DNA from 4 places in the Glaciecola sp. G7-5 genome. Region 1 is predicted to be linked to each of the others. Evidence: predicted binding sites of a transcription regulator. Region 1 holds the regulator's gene; each other region holds the start of a gene.
What was found. The regulator sigma-54, encoded in region 1, starts transcription at its own class of promoters, with help from an activator protein. The targets are predictions, from matches to a motif close to GTTGGCACGNNNNTNGNNT.

Region 1 (3,993 bases):
AATTCCAAATTATCAAGCTGTTAACCTAAATAGTAAGTTGTATGATAAAGAAGGTAGGCTGAGCCATCAAGTGGCTGCCGATAAAATGGAGCATTACGATGCCTTAGGTTTTGCAGTATTTCATAATCCTGTCTACACCCTCTATTTAGATGATGGGCAGCCGTGGCAAGTGACTGCTGGTGAAGGCACATTATATACGAACAATAGAATTCAACTTGAAAAAAACGTCAAGATTGTGAATTTGCGATCGCAAGAGTATATTAAGGAAATAAGCACCGAGTACATTGAAATCAACTTACAAGACAAAACCCTAAGTTCAGACCAAAAAGTAACCATTAGTGGCCTCAATTATGAGGTTAACAGCATTGGCATCTTTGGTAATTTAACGACCCAACAATACGAGTTTAAACAACATGTACAGACCCAATTTAACCCCGTTCTTTAATCTACGCCTTGCAAAAGGCGGCGATGCCAAAGCTAATAACGGCGGTCAAAGCAATTACGCAGTTAAGCTGAATAAGTCTGTACGTAGGAAGGGCTTATATGCCAGCATCTTGGCTAGCTTGTTGGTTGTCAACCTTGGGAGTAAAGTCATCGCGGCGCAATCAACACCGCCCTCAAGTGAGCAAAGCACCATTGCGACCGATTTTTTATTGCCGGTCACCGCAAAATCCAAAAATCAATCTGTCGATGGTAAAACTAAAACTTCAATTTTCATCGATAATGTAATAATACGCCAAGGTAGTCTTGAAATCTTAGCCGATAAGGTTGTTGCAGATGCGACCGCAGGTAAAGGCAAAGAGGTCATCACTGCAACGGGGAATCCTGCTAGTTATAAACAGAAGCTTGAAGATGGCTCGGTGGTCACAGCCAGTGCAAATGAAATAAAATATGAAGTAGAAATACAAACGATTTCTTTAAAAGGCAATGCTGCAATTAACCAAAACGATATTAAGGTTAATGGTGACTCTATCGCTTTTAACATGGCCAAAGAACAAATTATTGCCTCAACTGATGCCAATAGTGAAATCCCAGTAACGACCGTATTGAGTCCAGGTGCCTTCGTTTCAGATAAAAAAGACGATGAGGACAAACCGTGAGCAGTACATTATCCGCTAAACATTTAGCCAAGTCCTATAAGTCACGTCAAGTAGTACGAGATGTGAGTATTGAAGTATCGACCGGGCAAATAGTGGGTTTATTAGGACCAAACGGCGCAGGCAAAACCACTACCTTTTATATGATTGTGGGTTTAGTTCCCTTAGATAAGGGCGATATCTTTATAGACCAAACCAATTTAAGTTTTCAGCCGATGCATGAGCGAGCGCGTCAGGGTATTGGATACTTGCCACAAGAAGCTTCTATATTCAGAAAGCTGAGCGTGTATGAGAACTTAATGGCAATTTTACAAACGCGCAAAGAGATTTCAAAAGAACAACGCGAACGCATTGCAGATGAACTGCTTGATGATTTTAATATTAATCATATTCGCAATAGTCTAGGCATGAGCCTGTCGGGTGGTGAACGCAGAAGAGTTGAAATTGCTCGCGCATTAGCCGCTGATCCTAAATTTATTTTACTAGATGAACCATTCGCTGGTGTCGATCCTATATCGGTGAATGACATAAAGAAGATTATTTATCAGTTGAAAGAGCGCGGCATTGGCGTACTCATTACCGACCACAACGTTAAAGAAACCCTCGATGTTTGTGAAATAGCCTATATTGTTAGCCATGGGGAACTTATTGCCTCGGGCAGTGCACAAGAAGTACTTTCGAACCAGACGGTGAGAGATGTTTATTTAGGTGAACAATTTTCTTTGTAATGACTCGCTAAAGCGCTATCATGTAGAAAAGTGAGTGCTTAGTCGTTGATAGCTTCAGCATTATGTCAAAATAGACAGGAACCGATGTTTCCTACAATTGGAGAAATTAGAGCCCCTTATGCAAAAACACCGCATTAATAAAGTAGAAGGTCAGTAATGAAACCTTCGTTGCAGCTCAAGTTTAGTCAACAACTTACCATGACTCCTCAATTGCAACAGGCAATCAAGTTGTTGCAGCTTTCTACTCTGGATTTACAACAAGAGATTCAAGAAGCCCTTGAATCCAATCCATTATTAGAGACTGCAGAGCATGATGTAGAAAGCAATAGTGCGTCATCGGATGACAATCAAACCCTTGATTCTCGCACTGATAAAGAACAGTTGTCAGTGAGTGCCGAAGCGACAAACAACAACGATACAGCAATGGCCAACGGCGACACTGAAGTGCCAGATACTATGGATTCGCATGATGCGCTTGAGAATAGAGAACTGCCCGATGACTTGCCATTAGATAGCTCTTGGGAAGAGTATTTAGGGTCGACTTCAGCGCCAACGCGCATGACCGGTATTAATCCTGATGATGACTACGTTTTTCAAGGAGAAACAACCGAATCTATTCAAGACCACCTTATGTGGCAAGTAGAACTCACCCACTTTAGTGATAATGACAAATCTATCGCAATTGCAATTATTGATTCTATCGATGAATCAGGTTACTTGACCGTTAGTAGTGAAGAAATTCTCGAGAGTTTAGATAATGAAGACATAGAACTCGACGAAGTCGAATGTGTATTGAAACGCATTCAACGATTTGATCCGGTGGGCTCAGGCGCGCGTTCGGTAAAAGAGTGTCTACTCGTACAACTTCAACAATTTAACGAAGATACACCTTGGTTGGCGCAAGCTCGCAGTATTATTGATGAACATTCAGATTTAATTAGTAGCAAAGATTATCGTACCTTAATGCGCAAGACTCGCCTCAAAGAAGACCAACTTCGGGAAGTAATGCGTTTATTAAAAACCTTAAATCCTCGTCCTGGCAGCTCAATATCGTCACGAGAACCAGAATATATTGTGCCCGACGTAAATGTCTATAAGAAAAAAGGCGTGTGGACGGTTGAACTCAATAACGAAGCTCTACCTGCGCTGACGGTAAACGAAACCTATGCTAAATTGTCAAAAACGACTAAAAATCCGAACGATTCTCAATATATTAAGTCTCATTTACAAGAAGCAAAATGGTTTATAAAAAGCTTAGAGAGCAGAAATGAAACCTTACTTAAAGTGTCGCATTGTATTGTTGCCAAACAACGCGAATTTTTTGAGCAAGGGCCAGAAAAAATGCAACCAATGGTGTTGAATGATGTAGCCGAAATGGTCGATATGCACGAATCTACAATTTCGCGTGTAACAACCCAAAAATACATGCATACTCCCAGAGGTATTTATGAGCTTAAGTATTTCTTTTCGTCACATGTAGCAACGGAGTCAGGTGAAAATTGTTCTTCCACCGCTATCAGAGCCTTTATTAAGAAGCTCGTGGCTGACGAACCTGCGCATAAGCCATTAAGCGATAGCAAGATTGCGCAATTGCTTTCGGACCAGGGTATTAAGGTAGCTAGACGAACAATTGCAAAATACCGGGAATCGTTACATATTCCCCCTTCGAATCAACGAAAAAGCCTCGTTTGAGGCCAAGCATTAGAGGACGAGCATTATGCAAATAAACCTAACCGGTCATCATATCGACATAACAGAATCACTTCGCAATTATGTTGATACCAAATTTGAAAAACTCGAAAGGCATTTCGACCACATTAACAATGTTCATGTTATTCTCAACGTCGAAAAGCTCACTCAAAAAGCAGAAGCGACGCTTCACTTAAGTGGCGGCGAAGTATTTGCGAATGCCGAACACACAGATATGTATGCGGCCATCGACGGCCTCATTGATAAGCTTGACCGTCAGGTCATTAAACACAAAGAAAAACAGAAACGTCACTAAGTAGAATATGATAATAAATGACATCATTTCACTCGACCGAACTCAATGTTCGGTCGAATGTCATAGCAAAAAACGAATTTTCGAAGTCATCTCCGAGATTGCGGTCCAACAATCCCCTGAATTAGACCAAGTGGAAGTATTAAGCAGTTTACTGGCCCGCGAA
Region 2 (3,993 bases), 1.8 Mb from region 1:
CAGGAGCTAATGTAATAACAGGGACTTCTTGCTCACCATTGGCTATTTCTTGCACAATCAAGCGCTTAAGTGCAATACGTAATGCTGAAACCAGTACGTCAGGGTCTTGCGTTTTTGGTCCGTATTCTGAAAGCGTTTGCACTATGGTACGCATGTCTCTAATCGGCACCCCTTCGCTTAGTAAGGTTTGCAAGACTTTAACAACCAAGCTCAACGACAGCACATCAGGGACAAGCCCTTCAACTAATTTAGGGTGCGTTTTCTCAAGCATATCGAGCAATTGCTGAACTTCTTCATGACCTAATAATTGATGTGCATGATTGGTCAGTAATTGACTAAGATGAGTTGCAATAACCGTTGGTGCATTGACCACGGTATACCCTAAGGTTTGCGCATGTTCACGCTGCGAGGCTTTAATCCACACAGCTTCAAGGCCAAATGCAGGGTCTTTTGTTACCGTGCCTTCTAAGGCGCCAAAGACTTGACCAGGGTTAATTGCCAATTCGCTGTCATGGCTTATTTGAGAATCACCAACACTCACACCAAGCATGGAGATATTGTAAGCATTTGGTGAAAAATCTAGATTGTCACGGATGTGCACTGGCGGCACCAAAAAGCCAAGTTCTTGTGAAAGCTTTTTACGTACGCCTTTGATTCGACTGAGTAGCTCACCGCCTTGAGATTTATCGACCATAGGAATAAGTCTATAGCCAACTTCAAGCCCAATAATATCCACCGGCTGCACATCGTCCCAACTCAATTCTTTTACTTCAGCCATAGCATTGGTTGTTTCTGGCAGTTTTTCTAAATTCGCAGCTTCTTCGCTCAACTTTTTCTTCTGTTGATCGCGATAAAAAGCATAACCGCCCACTACTGCAGAAAAAGTTAAAAATGCAAAGTGCGGCATACCCGGGACAACACCCATGATAAACAGAATAACTGAAGTAATATAAAGGGCTTTACGATTCGCTAATTGTTCACGTACTTCTTCGCCCATAATTTGACTGTCGTTTTCACGAGTCACAATAATGGCGGTAGCCACTGATAATAATAAAGACGGAATTTGTGCCACCAAACCATCACCAATGGTTAATACCGTGTACACTTCCATGGCGTCGTTAAAGCCAAGTGAATGCTGATACATGCCAATAAATAGGCCACCTACTATGTTAATCAACATAATGAAAAGCCCAGCAATCGCATCACCTTTTACAAATTTTGACGCACCGTCCATTGAGCCGTAAAAATCAGCTTCTGACGTGATTTCTTCGCGTCTTTTACGTGCTTGATCAGAGTCGATATAACCTGCGTTTAGGTCAGCATCAATCGCCATTTGCTTACCCGGCATCGCATCAAGCGTAAAACGTGCACTTACTTCTGATATGCGCCCGGCACCCGCGGTTACGACTTTAAAGTTGATGATTAACAAAATAGCAAAAACGACAACGCCCACTACATAATTTCCGCCAATTACCACTTCACCGAATGCTTGAATGACTTTTCCAGCGGCGTCGCCTCCGTTATGTCCTTCAAGCAATACTACGCGAGTAGAGGCTACATTCAGCGCTAAGCGCAAAACAGTAGCCACGAGCAATACAAGGGGAAATATGCCAAAGTCTACAGGACGTGCAGTAAACACACAGACCAAAATAATGACAAGCGACAACGCAATATTAAAACTAAACAGAGTGTCGAGCAAAATAGAGGGCATGGGCAAAATCACCATTCCCATAAGTGCAAGAACCACGATGGGTGCACCTAAACCACTGAGAACGTGCTTTATGCTATTTTGATTTACTTTTTGAAATACTTGGGCTAATTGCATACAACAAATTTTTGACATATTAAGTGTAGTTACAAGGTGTATTACAACTCTTGTGCCAACTCTTTATGTTGACTAAACTTATTCTGCAATGAAGCCCAATTGAAGAAGGCTTATCCCGCTTATCGCCTAAGCTCTGGCGGGATCGTAAAGTCTTTCTTAAGCGCTCTAGGACGTTTTCCTTTGCCTGATTTATACGCCTTCAACTGATAGACATACGCTAGAATTTGCGCGACCGCCATAAATAGTTTTTGAGGAACCTCGTGGTTTACCTCGGTAGAATAATAAATAGCACGAGCTAGCGCAGGCGATTCGATAATGGGTACGTCATGAGCTTTACCAATTTTACGAATATGCATCGCTAATTCGTCTAGACCTTTAGCAACCATAACTGGTGCGCGATTACCAAATTGATCATATTGAATCGCAACAGAGTAATGAGTCGGGTTGGTTACAATCACATCGGCATTAGGCACATCTTGCATCATTCTGTTGGCCGATGCTTGATACTGAATACGACGAACTCGTTGCTTGACCATAGGGTCACCTTCCGCATTTTTTCGTTCGTCTTTAATTTCTTGCATGGTCATTTTCATTTCATCATTATGCTTAAAACTTTGATACGGCACGTCGATTAAAGCGATAGGTATCATGGCGCAGCACAATAATAAAAACGCCCATTCAATCATATCTAAAGCATGGAATATGTTCATGGGATAGAGTTCTATATCCAAATGAAGCGCTTCATCCTTAAAAATTTGCATGGCAGCATAGGCCATTGAAGAAATCACTAGCACCTTACCAATACCTTTCAATAGCTCTACAATAGCATTGAGACCAAACATGCGTTTAAAGCCCTGCAATGGACTCAGACGATTTCCTTTTGGCGCAGCAGAGCTCCACGTAAAGTTAAAACCTCCCAATGCAATTGAACCATAAATACCGCCAATCATCGCAATAACCATAAAGGTAATGAGTGGCCAGGTGCTTTGGGACACCGAACTTTCTAAAATTTGAAACATATGCTTTGTATCATAGGTTTCATCGCGAGAAAGGGTAAAAGCCCGCTCGTAGATGTCATACATTGCTTTAGCGATTGATTTGCCAACACCAATTAAAGCCAGTGCGCTGACGACTAATAGCATAGTGGTTGCTAATTCTTTGGAACGTGCTATTTGGCCCTTTTTTCGAGCATCCTCGAGTTTTTTGGGCGTGGGTTCCTCGGTTTTTTCAAAGGAATCGTCTTTTTCAGCCATGCCAGCATATTCCTATAATCATAAGTAAAAGCATTAACATGCTCGTACCAAATCACACATTAAGGTTTGCGCGCGCAGCCACTGCTGTTCAAAATGGTAAGCTTGGTTGGCCAAGGTCAACCAAATAATAAACAAGCCAGTAAGCTGGGCGATAGCAAAACCAATACTAAATATATTCAATTGCGGAGACGCTTTTGTCATAACACCAAAGGCGAGGTTCACAATCAATAGGCTCACAATCGGCGCAAGTGCGATTGTCACTGCTGAAATAAACATCCAGCCAGCCCAAAGCGCCACTTGTTCAAATTGCTCTGGGGTAAACCATGCGTCGTTTATGGGAAAAGCATCAAAGCTAACTACCAACATCTCTATCATGAAAAGGTGGCCGTCAAAGGTCCAAAAGAGCAGAGTCGCTAAGATTAGATAAAACTGACCGACTGCAGGCACGTTAATACCATTGATAGGGTCGACAATAGAGGCAAAGCCTAAACCCGTTTGCATCGCGATGATTTGGCCTGCCAGTACAAAGGTATTAATCACCATCATTGATATAAAGCCAATCATAATGCCAATCGTGAGTTGCTTGAAAATTTCAATAAAGGCGCCAAGCGAGACTAAATTTTCCATTGGTACCGGCGGGATCATAGGTACGATCATGGCCGTTAACAATATTGCAAGTAAGTTACGAATTGGCGTAGGAATGGTTTGCGCGCTTAAGCCCACCATAGATATAAACAGGCCCGATATGCGCATAAATGCAAGCATATAGTCACTAATTACATCAATAATGTCAGCGCTTAATACGTCCATTTTACCCAATCACTGAAGGAATACTGTTAACGAGCTCGAAGGTATAATCCATCATTTTCTGGACCATCCAACTACCTAGGAAACTAAGCGCCAATAAGGTCACAA
Region 3 (3,993 bases), 2.1 Mb from region 1:
ACAAAGTCTTCTTTAGATAAACAATCTTTAATAACATCAGACGCATTCATCACATCATCGGCATAAGATATCCCTACGGGTATCTCAATACGGCGTTGACCGGTAGTGGTATAGTTGGTAATGATGTTGCGAAACAAAATTTTGTTGGGAATGATTTCGATTTGCCCAAAAAATGTTTCAACCAAAGTGTTTCGAAGATTTATCGATTTTACCGTACCAAAAACGTCATCAGCTTCTATTACATCACCTATTTCAAAAGGCTTTCGAATGCCCATTGCGATACCAGCAATGAGATTTTCCGTCATATCTTGAAATGCGAAACCAATCGCCAAGCCTATGATCCCTGCGCCCGCTAACAACGACGTTACCGTTCCGGTCAGGCCAAGAAAGTCTAAAGCGATAAAAACACCAGCGATAAAAACTAAAGCCTTAAAAATTGCTGTCAATAAATCTGCAATTTGCGTTGATTCAAATACTCTATGGAGTAATTTCGACATTAAATGAGCCGCGATGCGGGCAATGATGGCAAAGACGAATATCATCACCAAAGCAACTACAAGATTAGGTAGATGCTTTATTGTTATCTCGAGCCAATTCTCCACTTTTCCGTGGATCAGCTTCCAAAAGTTATTTAATGCTTCAAATTCCATGATGTTTCCGTTTTTTCTGGTAGTTGTTGAACGGTGGTTTTGTATTTGTATGTGTTAAAGCGAATCGTCATCTAAGATGCGGCGCTTTTATAGCATGCGGCGCTTTGGCATTCGTAATGAGATAGATCATTATTCGTTTGCGTCTTCAGCGGTTTCCTGAATCTTTTCGCCTGCAGCTTCAATATCTTTACCCGCGCCTTCAATGGTTGCACAGCCTACTGATAGTAAAAGTAGGGTGCTGAGCAATATTGCAAAGCTTGTTCTGTGTCTGTAGATCATGTTCTTACTCCTTGAATATTTGAGGGAAAGCCCGCCAAAGCGGGCTATATCTAATTAACAATCTTTGTCTTTTGCATCAACGTTCTCTTTCACGTCTTCACAAGCATCTTCGACTGCGTTACCCGCATCTTCAACTACTTGGTCAAACTCTTCACCAGCGTCTTCTGCTGGGCCGTCTGAACATGCTGCTAAAGTAAATACAAACATGCTGCTTAGTAAAAGTGTGCTAAATTTTTTCATGGTAATCTTCATAATAATTTCCTTTTATAAATATCTTAAAATAGTTAGTTTATTTGTCTTTATATACCCTTCACATGTCTATGCTGAAGGTTTTTTGCCTCGTAGTGCATTTGCAACTAGTGAAATCACTAACAGCGCAATAAAGATGAAAAACAAAATCTGTGCTATTCCAGTTGCTGCGCCGGCGATGCCACCGAAACCAAAAACTGCTGCAATAATAGCGATAATAAAAAATGTAATTGCCCAACCTAACATAGGATTCTCCTTAGTATTTATATCGTTTTGTTAAAGTCACTTTCACTTATGCCATTTCAATGCCAAAATTTAAATCATTGATTTTATTGGCTTTATTTTTTATCTATTCAAAATTTACGTAAGTTTGAGAATTTTTTACAGTGTAAAGAGAATAATTTACCTAAATTGTACTAAGCTAATTTAGGTGCTAGGTGTTTACGCCCTTTTGAGAGTGCGTTACGTAATGATTATATAAACGGCAAAATAATTGCATTGAATTTGCTTAAAGACTCTTATAAGTATTGGAGAAAAAGCGGTTCTTCAAGGTTCTTAGCAGGCAATATCTATCTCACTTGAGATGCAAAAGCTAATAAAAGAGGGTTTATATATTTAGCAGGTTAACAACAAGGAAAATACAATGACTACGGCAAATAACTATATTTCAGAACTCACAATTAATGGTTCAAATTACCAATATTGCAAGCTATCTAACCTACAAAGCGATATATCGCATTTGCCACTTACAGCCAAAATTCTTCTCGAAAATCTTCTAAGGCACAGCAACGAAAGCTTCGTGCAAGAAAGCGATATAAAGGCCTTGGTAGAATGGGATACCAAAAGTCCTTCTACGACAGAAATAGCCTTTGTGCCATCCAGAGTCATTCTTCAAGATTTTACCGGCGTGCCAGCTGTTGTCGATTTAGCAGCAATGCGCAACGCCATGCAGGACTTAGGCGGTGACCCTAATAAAATCAATCCACTCAAGCCTGTAGATTTAGTAATCGACCACTCAATTATGGTTGACGAGTACGGTCAAGAAGACTCTTTTGAACACAATACAAAACTTGAGGTTGAGCGGAATAAAGAACGTTACCAATTTTTGAAATGGGGACAAAATGCCTTTGATAACTTTAAAGTTGTACCGCCTGGCAAAGGGATTGTGCACCAAGTTAATTTAGAGTTTTTGGCGCGTGTTACTTTTGTTGATGATGAGCAGAAAACGCCCGTTCTCTACCCTGACACATTGGTAGGGACTGATTCACACACCACGATGATTAATGGCTTAGGGGTATTAGGATGGGGCGTAGGTGGTATTGAGGCAGAAGCGGCTATGCTAGGACAGCCTGTGACTATGCTTATACCTGAGGTTGTCGGTATGGAGTTAAAAGGTAAATTACCAGCCGGAACCACCGCTACGGATTTAGTGCTAGCTGTTACCCAACAACTCCGTCAATTTGGAGTCGTTGGTAAATTTGTAGAGTTTTTTGGCGAAGGACTTAAATATTTAACAGTAGCTGACCGTGCGACTCTTGCGAATATGTCACCTGAGTATGGAGCAACCTGCGGTCTTTTCCCTATCGACCAGCAAACACTAGACTACCTTAGATTAACCGGCCGTAGTGAAAAACAAATCGATATTATTGAGAAATATGCTAAAGCACAAGACATGTGGGGAAGCGAAGCCCAGGCAAATGCGAAATACCATGCAACCTTGAGTCTGGACCTAAGTAGTATTGTTCCCTGTATTGCAGGCCCCAAAAGACCTCAAGATAAAATACCATTAGACCAAGCGGCAAGCGCCTTTAAAACATGGGTACAAGAACAACGAGATTTAGCTATCAAGCCGGAGGAAAAATCCAAAGAGCGCTTTGATGAAGAAGGAGGCGTTAACAATATTGGAGAGAAGTCCAACGTTTCTTGTGCATATAAAGGTCAAGACTTTGAGCTTAACGAGGGCGCTGTTGTCATTGCCGCAATTACCAGTTGCACGAATACATCAAACCCTTCTGTACTCGTTGCGGCTGCGATAGTCGCACAAAAAGCCAATCGCCTAGGTCTACAGGTAAAACCATGGGTCAAAACTAGCTTCGCTCCGGGATCTCAAGTCGTAACCGAATATCTTAACGAAGCAGGCTTATCAAAAGAGCTCAATCAACTAGGATTCAATTTGGTAGGTTACGGATGCACAACATGTATAGGTAATTCAGGCCCCTTGCCCGAGGCAATTTCAAACGCAATCAAGCAAGGAGACTTAACCGTGAGTTCGGTCCTCTCTGGTAATCGAAATTTTGAAGGCAGGATCCACTCTGATGTGAAAGCGAATTATTTAGCATCACCGCCTTTAGTAATTGCCTATGCTTTGGCAGGAAATATGAATATTGATATCACCACCGAAGCATTGGGTAAAGATAAAGATGGAAAGCCAGTATATCTGAAAGATCTATGGCCTAGCCAAAAAGAAGTGCAAGATATTGTGACTCGTGTGGTAACTAAAAAAATGTTTTCGGATAAATATAGTTCCATTTATGAAGGCGGAGATATTTGGGATAACTTACCTACGGTTGACACTTCCATCTACGAATGGCCCCAAAGCACTTATGTAAAAAAACCCAGTTTCTTTGACGGCATGCAAGTTGACGCACCTGCAATTAAAAGTATTGAAAACGCTCGTTGTCTGCTAAAACTTGCAGATAGCGTAACGACGGATCATATTTCGCCAGCCGGCTCGATAGGCAAAAGTACGCCAGCGGCAGAGTATTTACAAAACAATGGTGTTAAACCAAAAGACTTTAACTCCTATGGTTCACGC
Region 4 (3,993 bases), 1.9 Mb from region 1:
GCAAAGTGTATTGGTCGCAGGCAACGTTGGGCACATGCCTAATCAAGGTGACGGTATGTCAGGCGTCATCATCAATGAACAGACTTCTCAAGATACTCAAATCAGTATTCAAAATGCCAGTGGCGAAGTCATTAGAACCATTGATGTAGGTACGCAAGCTGCGGGTAATATCGAATTCAAATGGGATGGAACTGACAGTGCCGGCAATTTAATGCCACCTGGCAATTACGCAGTGACCGTCCAAGGCAGTGTTTTTGGTGAGCAAACTGCATTACCCACAGCCATTAACCGCCATGTCGACAGCGTAAGCTTGTCAGGATCAGGAGCGGGTGTAGTACTTAATTTAGATGGTGATGTCAGTATAAAACTTGACGACGTCATTCAGATCGGAAATTCATAGGAGTAGAGTATGTCATTTAATATTGCATTGAGCGGCGTATCAGCGTCACAAAAAGACTTAGATACCACCGCAAATAATATAGCCAACGTAAACACGGTTGGCTTTAAAGAGTCTCGCGCCGAATTTGGTGATGTATATGCAGCATCATTGCTCGCATCGGGTAAAACCAAAGTGGGTGACGGTGTATTAACCCAAGAGGTCTCGCAACAGTTTTCTCAAGGTAGTTTGTCTTTTACCAACAACGCGCTCGATTTAGCGATTACCGGCAACGGCTTTTTTGCCACGGTACCTGAAATTACTTCCCGCGATTTTTCTTTTACGCGTGCCGGTCAGTTTAAATTGGATTCAGATAATTTTGTGGTCAATTCAAATGGCGACAATTTATTAGGTTTCCCTGTTAACCCCGATGGTACTTCAGCATCTGTGGCTCTAAGTACAACAGAACCAGTACGTATTCCAGATTCGTCAGGCTCACCGCAACAAACAACTGAAGTTGACGTACGCTTCAATCTACCTGCGGGTGACCAGGCTAAACCTGCTGCAGACTTTGATCCAAGCGATCCGCTTACTTATAACTCGGCAACCTCGGTTACTGTTTATGATTCACTCGGCGATAGTCATGTAATGACCTATTTCTTTTTGAAAGATAATGACCCGGCTTCTGTAAATGAATGGTATGTGGCAACCGCGATTGACGACCAATTAATTGATGCCACCAACTCTGATGGCACCGCTCCTGATGCAGCAACGGCGATTAATTCTTTAGGTACTAACACCGGCAATGGTGTAGCGGTGGCTAAAATTAGATTTAGCGACGGCGGTGATTTTGTCGGGATTGAATCAGCTGATGGTTTACCGCAACCCGACAGTAAATTTCAAACAGTCGCATTAGGCGGAACAATTCTAGCGAATGGTTCTGATGCAACTCAACAAATCTCGGTTGATTTTAATTTAGACTCACAGGGGGCTAACCCAAATGAACCAACTCAGTTCGCGTCAGCTTTTGAGGTGACATCACTTGAGCAAGACGGTTTACCGGTTGGACGACTAACGGGGATCGATATTTCTCCTGACGGTTTGGTGAGAGCGACATTCTCAAACGGTACATCTGAACCTATTGTTAGAGTTGCTTTAGCACGCTTTTCGAACGAGCAAGGCTTAACGCAACAAAGCTCTACTCAATGGAAAGAGAGTATTCTGTCGGGAGAAGCACTAGCTGGCGAAGCAACCACGGGTACTTTCGGTGACATTAATTCGTCGGCCCTAGAACAGGCTAACGTTAATTTGACGACTGAATTAATTGACATGATTATTGCTCAAAGAAACTTTCAAGCAAATTCGCGAGCCCTGGAAGTAAATAACCAACTTAACCAAACAATATTGAATATTCGATAGTATATAAAGGCTAGCGCAAAGCACCAAGGTGTTTAGCGCTAGCTTATTTTTGTCCACATCAAAACGGTTTCACTATGTTGGGGTTTGCTTTGGCATAGCAATGCCGCAAATGGCCAACATTTGCCTACACTTGCCACATGGCAGTGGCAAGTAAATGACATCAACTAAGTCACGCTTTTCTCCGGAAATATCCTAAAAACACCATATAAAACAATGTTTTATTTCTTCTTGGTGTGCATCATCCTTATTGGCATGTTACTTGCAAAAACTTCGTTATAGATTCACGAAGTACATACTTTGCTTCTAGCAAGGTTTGACTAATGTGCGATAACTAGCACAACAGGGCAGGGCAATAACATGGATAAATTTCTTTATATCGCAGCAAGTGGCGCCAAACAAGATTTGATGGCAACCGGTGTGCGCGCCAATAATTTAGCCAATGCTCAAACCAACGGTTTTAAGGCCCAGCTTGAACAAGCACGTGCAATGCCTGCATTTGGTGATGGATTTGCGTCTCGTGTTTTTAGTATGACTGAAAGCCCAAGTAATAACTACGAAGGTGGTCCCATGATCACCACTGACCGTGATTTAGATATCGCGGTACAAGGCGAAGGTTGGTTTAGTGTACAAACTGATTTAGGAGAAGAGGCCTTCACGCGCTCAGGTAGTTTAACCATTGGTGCTGACGGCTCCTTGCGTGACCCCAAAGGCAATCTAATGATGGGCGACAACGGCCCAATCTTTTTACCCATTCCCATCAATAATATTACGATTGCCGGAGACGGCACTATTTCTGCTCGTTTACAAGGCGCGCCTGAAAATGCAATAGAAGAAGTAGGGCGATTAAAATTAGTCAATCCACCTATTGATCAAATCAAACGCCGTGAAGATGGCTTGTTTGATTTAAAAAACGGCGAGATCGCGCAACAAGATCTAGCGGTTAGTGTAAAAGGCGGAATGCTCGAAGGTTCAAATGTGAACGCTGTGGACGAAATGGTCAATATGATTTCATTGCAACGTCACTACGAAATGCAGGTTAAATTAATGCGCAAAGCCGACAGCTTAGCAACAAGTGGCAACATGCTGCTTCGAATTATTTAATAAGATAATGCGAATGTTACATTCGCGGAGGTTAAGGTTATGCATCCAGCTCTATGGATAAGTAAAACAGGTTTAGACGCAGCTCAAACAGATGTGTCGGTAGTATCAAACAACTTAGCGAACGCCAGTACGGTCGGTTTTAAGAAAGACCGTGCAGTGTTTGAAGATTTGCTTTATCAAAATATTAATCAGCCAGGCGGCCGCTCTTCTGCCGACACTGAACTACCCTCTGGTTTAATGCTAGGAGCGGGCTCTAAAGTTGTTGCTACTCAAAAAACACATACTCAAGGCAACTTGTTGACTACCGAAAATGCGCTTGATTTGTCTATACAAGGTCGCGGCTTTTTTGAAATCCAAATGCCTGATGGCAGTCAGTCATACACGCGTAATGGCCAGTTTACCTTAAATGATCAAGGTCAAATGGTAACGCCTGGTTCTGGTTTTGTTTTGCAGCCGGTCATTACTTTGCCAGCTGATGCCCAGCAAATCACTATTTCTCAAGACGGCGAAGTCTCAGCGCAATTGAAAGGTCAAGCTGAACCTCAGGTGTTAGGCCAAATAAATATTACTGACTTTATCAACCCTGTTGGTTTGCAACCTATTGGACAAAATTTATATGTTGAAACAGGTGCATCGGGCGCCCCTATCCAAGGTGTACCAGGCTTAGAAGGTATCGGTAGTTTGTCTCAAGGTTCGCTAGAAACATCAAACGTGAATGTTACCGAAGAATTAGTGAATCTAATTGAAAGTCAGCGTTTATATGAAATGAACTCAAAAGTGATCTCATCGGTTGACCAAATGCTAGGCCAAGTGATTCAGCAACTTTAATGAATATATATTCGAACTTGCACATATTTTCGTCTTTTTATAGTACTAGCTTAACGAGGTTTTATATGGCTATTTATCGAGGACTTAAGCAATGGTTTAGTCGCCCTGTAGTTTCAGCCTTATTGATGGTGCTAGCGTTTGCTATGCTAAGTGGTTGCAACGCAACCAGCGAACAAAATGTTGCCGCGAACGACCCGTTTTATGCACCATCAGTACCGGTGGTAACACGCGATGAAATTGCGACTAGTGGAAGCTTATTTTCTGCTGCC

Region 2: flhA (flagellar biosynthesis protein FlhA) is a predicted target of sigma-54. The motif match lies at 1,867-1,885, and genes of this name have one in related genera.
Region 3: AC0L6H_RS01340 (DUF1328 domain-containing protein) is a predicted target of sigma-54. The motif match lies at 1,473-1,491, and genes of this name have one in related genera.
Region 4: AC0L6H_RS18900 (flagellar basal body rod protein FlgF) is a predicted target of sigma-54. The motif match lies at 2,042-2,060, and genes of this name have one in related genera.

Annotation. Positions count from the first base shown of each region.
Region 1 covers NZ_CM147892.1:2,374,823-2,378,815, reverse strand. Annotated here, with positions in the region: gene lptC (LPS export ABC transporter periplasmic protein LptC) at 1-445, shown strand, start outside; gene lptA (lipopolysaccharide transport periplasmic protein LptA) at 414-1,100, shown strand; gene lptB (LPS export ABC transporter ATP-binding protein) at 1,097-1,825, shown strand; gene AC0L6H_RS10435 (RNA polymerase factor sigma-54) at 1,982-3,517, shown strand; gene hpf (ribosome hibernation promoting factor) at 3,543-3,830, shown strand; gene ptsN (PTS IIA-like nitrogen regulatory protein PtsN) at 3,838-3,993, shown strand, end outside.
Region 2 covers NZ_CM147892.1:4,192,532-4,196,524, forward strand. Annotated here, with positions in the region: gene flhA (flagellar biosynthesis protein FlhA) at 1-1,825, opposite strand, end outside; gene flhB (flagellar biosynthesis protein FlhB) at 1,945-3,078, opposite strand; gene fliR (flagellar biosynthetic protein FliR) at 3,112-3,888, opposite strand; gene fliQ (flagellar biosynthesis protein FliQ) at 3,890-3,993, opposite strand, start outside.
Region 3 covers NZ_CM147892.1:321,931-325,923, forward strand. Annotated here, with positions in the region: gene AC0L6H_RS01325 (mechanosensitive ion channel family protein) at 1-650, opposite strand, end outside; gene AC0L6H_RS01330 (entericidin A/B family lipoprotein) at 780-929, opposite strand; gene AC0L6H_RS01335 (hypothetical protein) at 984-1,169, opposite strand; gene AC0L6H_RS01340 (DUF1328 domain-containing protein) at 1,248-1,424, opposite strand; gene acnA (aconitate hydratase AcnA) at 1,822-3,993, shown strand, end outside.
Region 4 covers NZ_CM147892.1:4,281,936-4,285,928, reverse strand. Annotated here, with positions in the region: gene AC0L6H_RS18910 (flagellar hook assembly protein FlgD) at 1-400, shown strand, start outside; gene flgE (flagellar hook protein FlgE) at 410-1,795, shown strand; gene AC0L6H_RS18900 (flagellar basal body rod protein FlgF) at 2,153-2,896, shown strand; gene flgG (flagellar basal-body rod protein FlgG) at 2,936-3,724, shown strand; gene flgH (flagellar basal body L-ring protein FlgH) at 3,868-3,993, shown strand, end outside.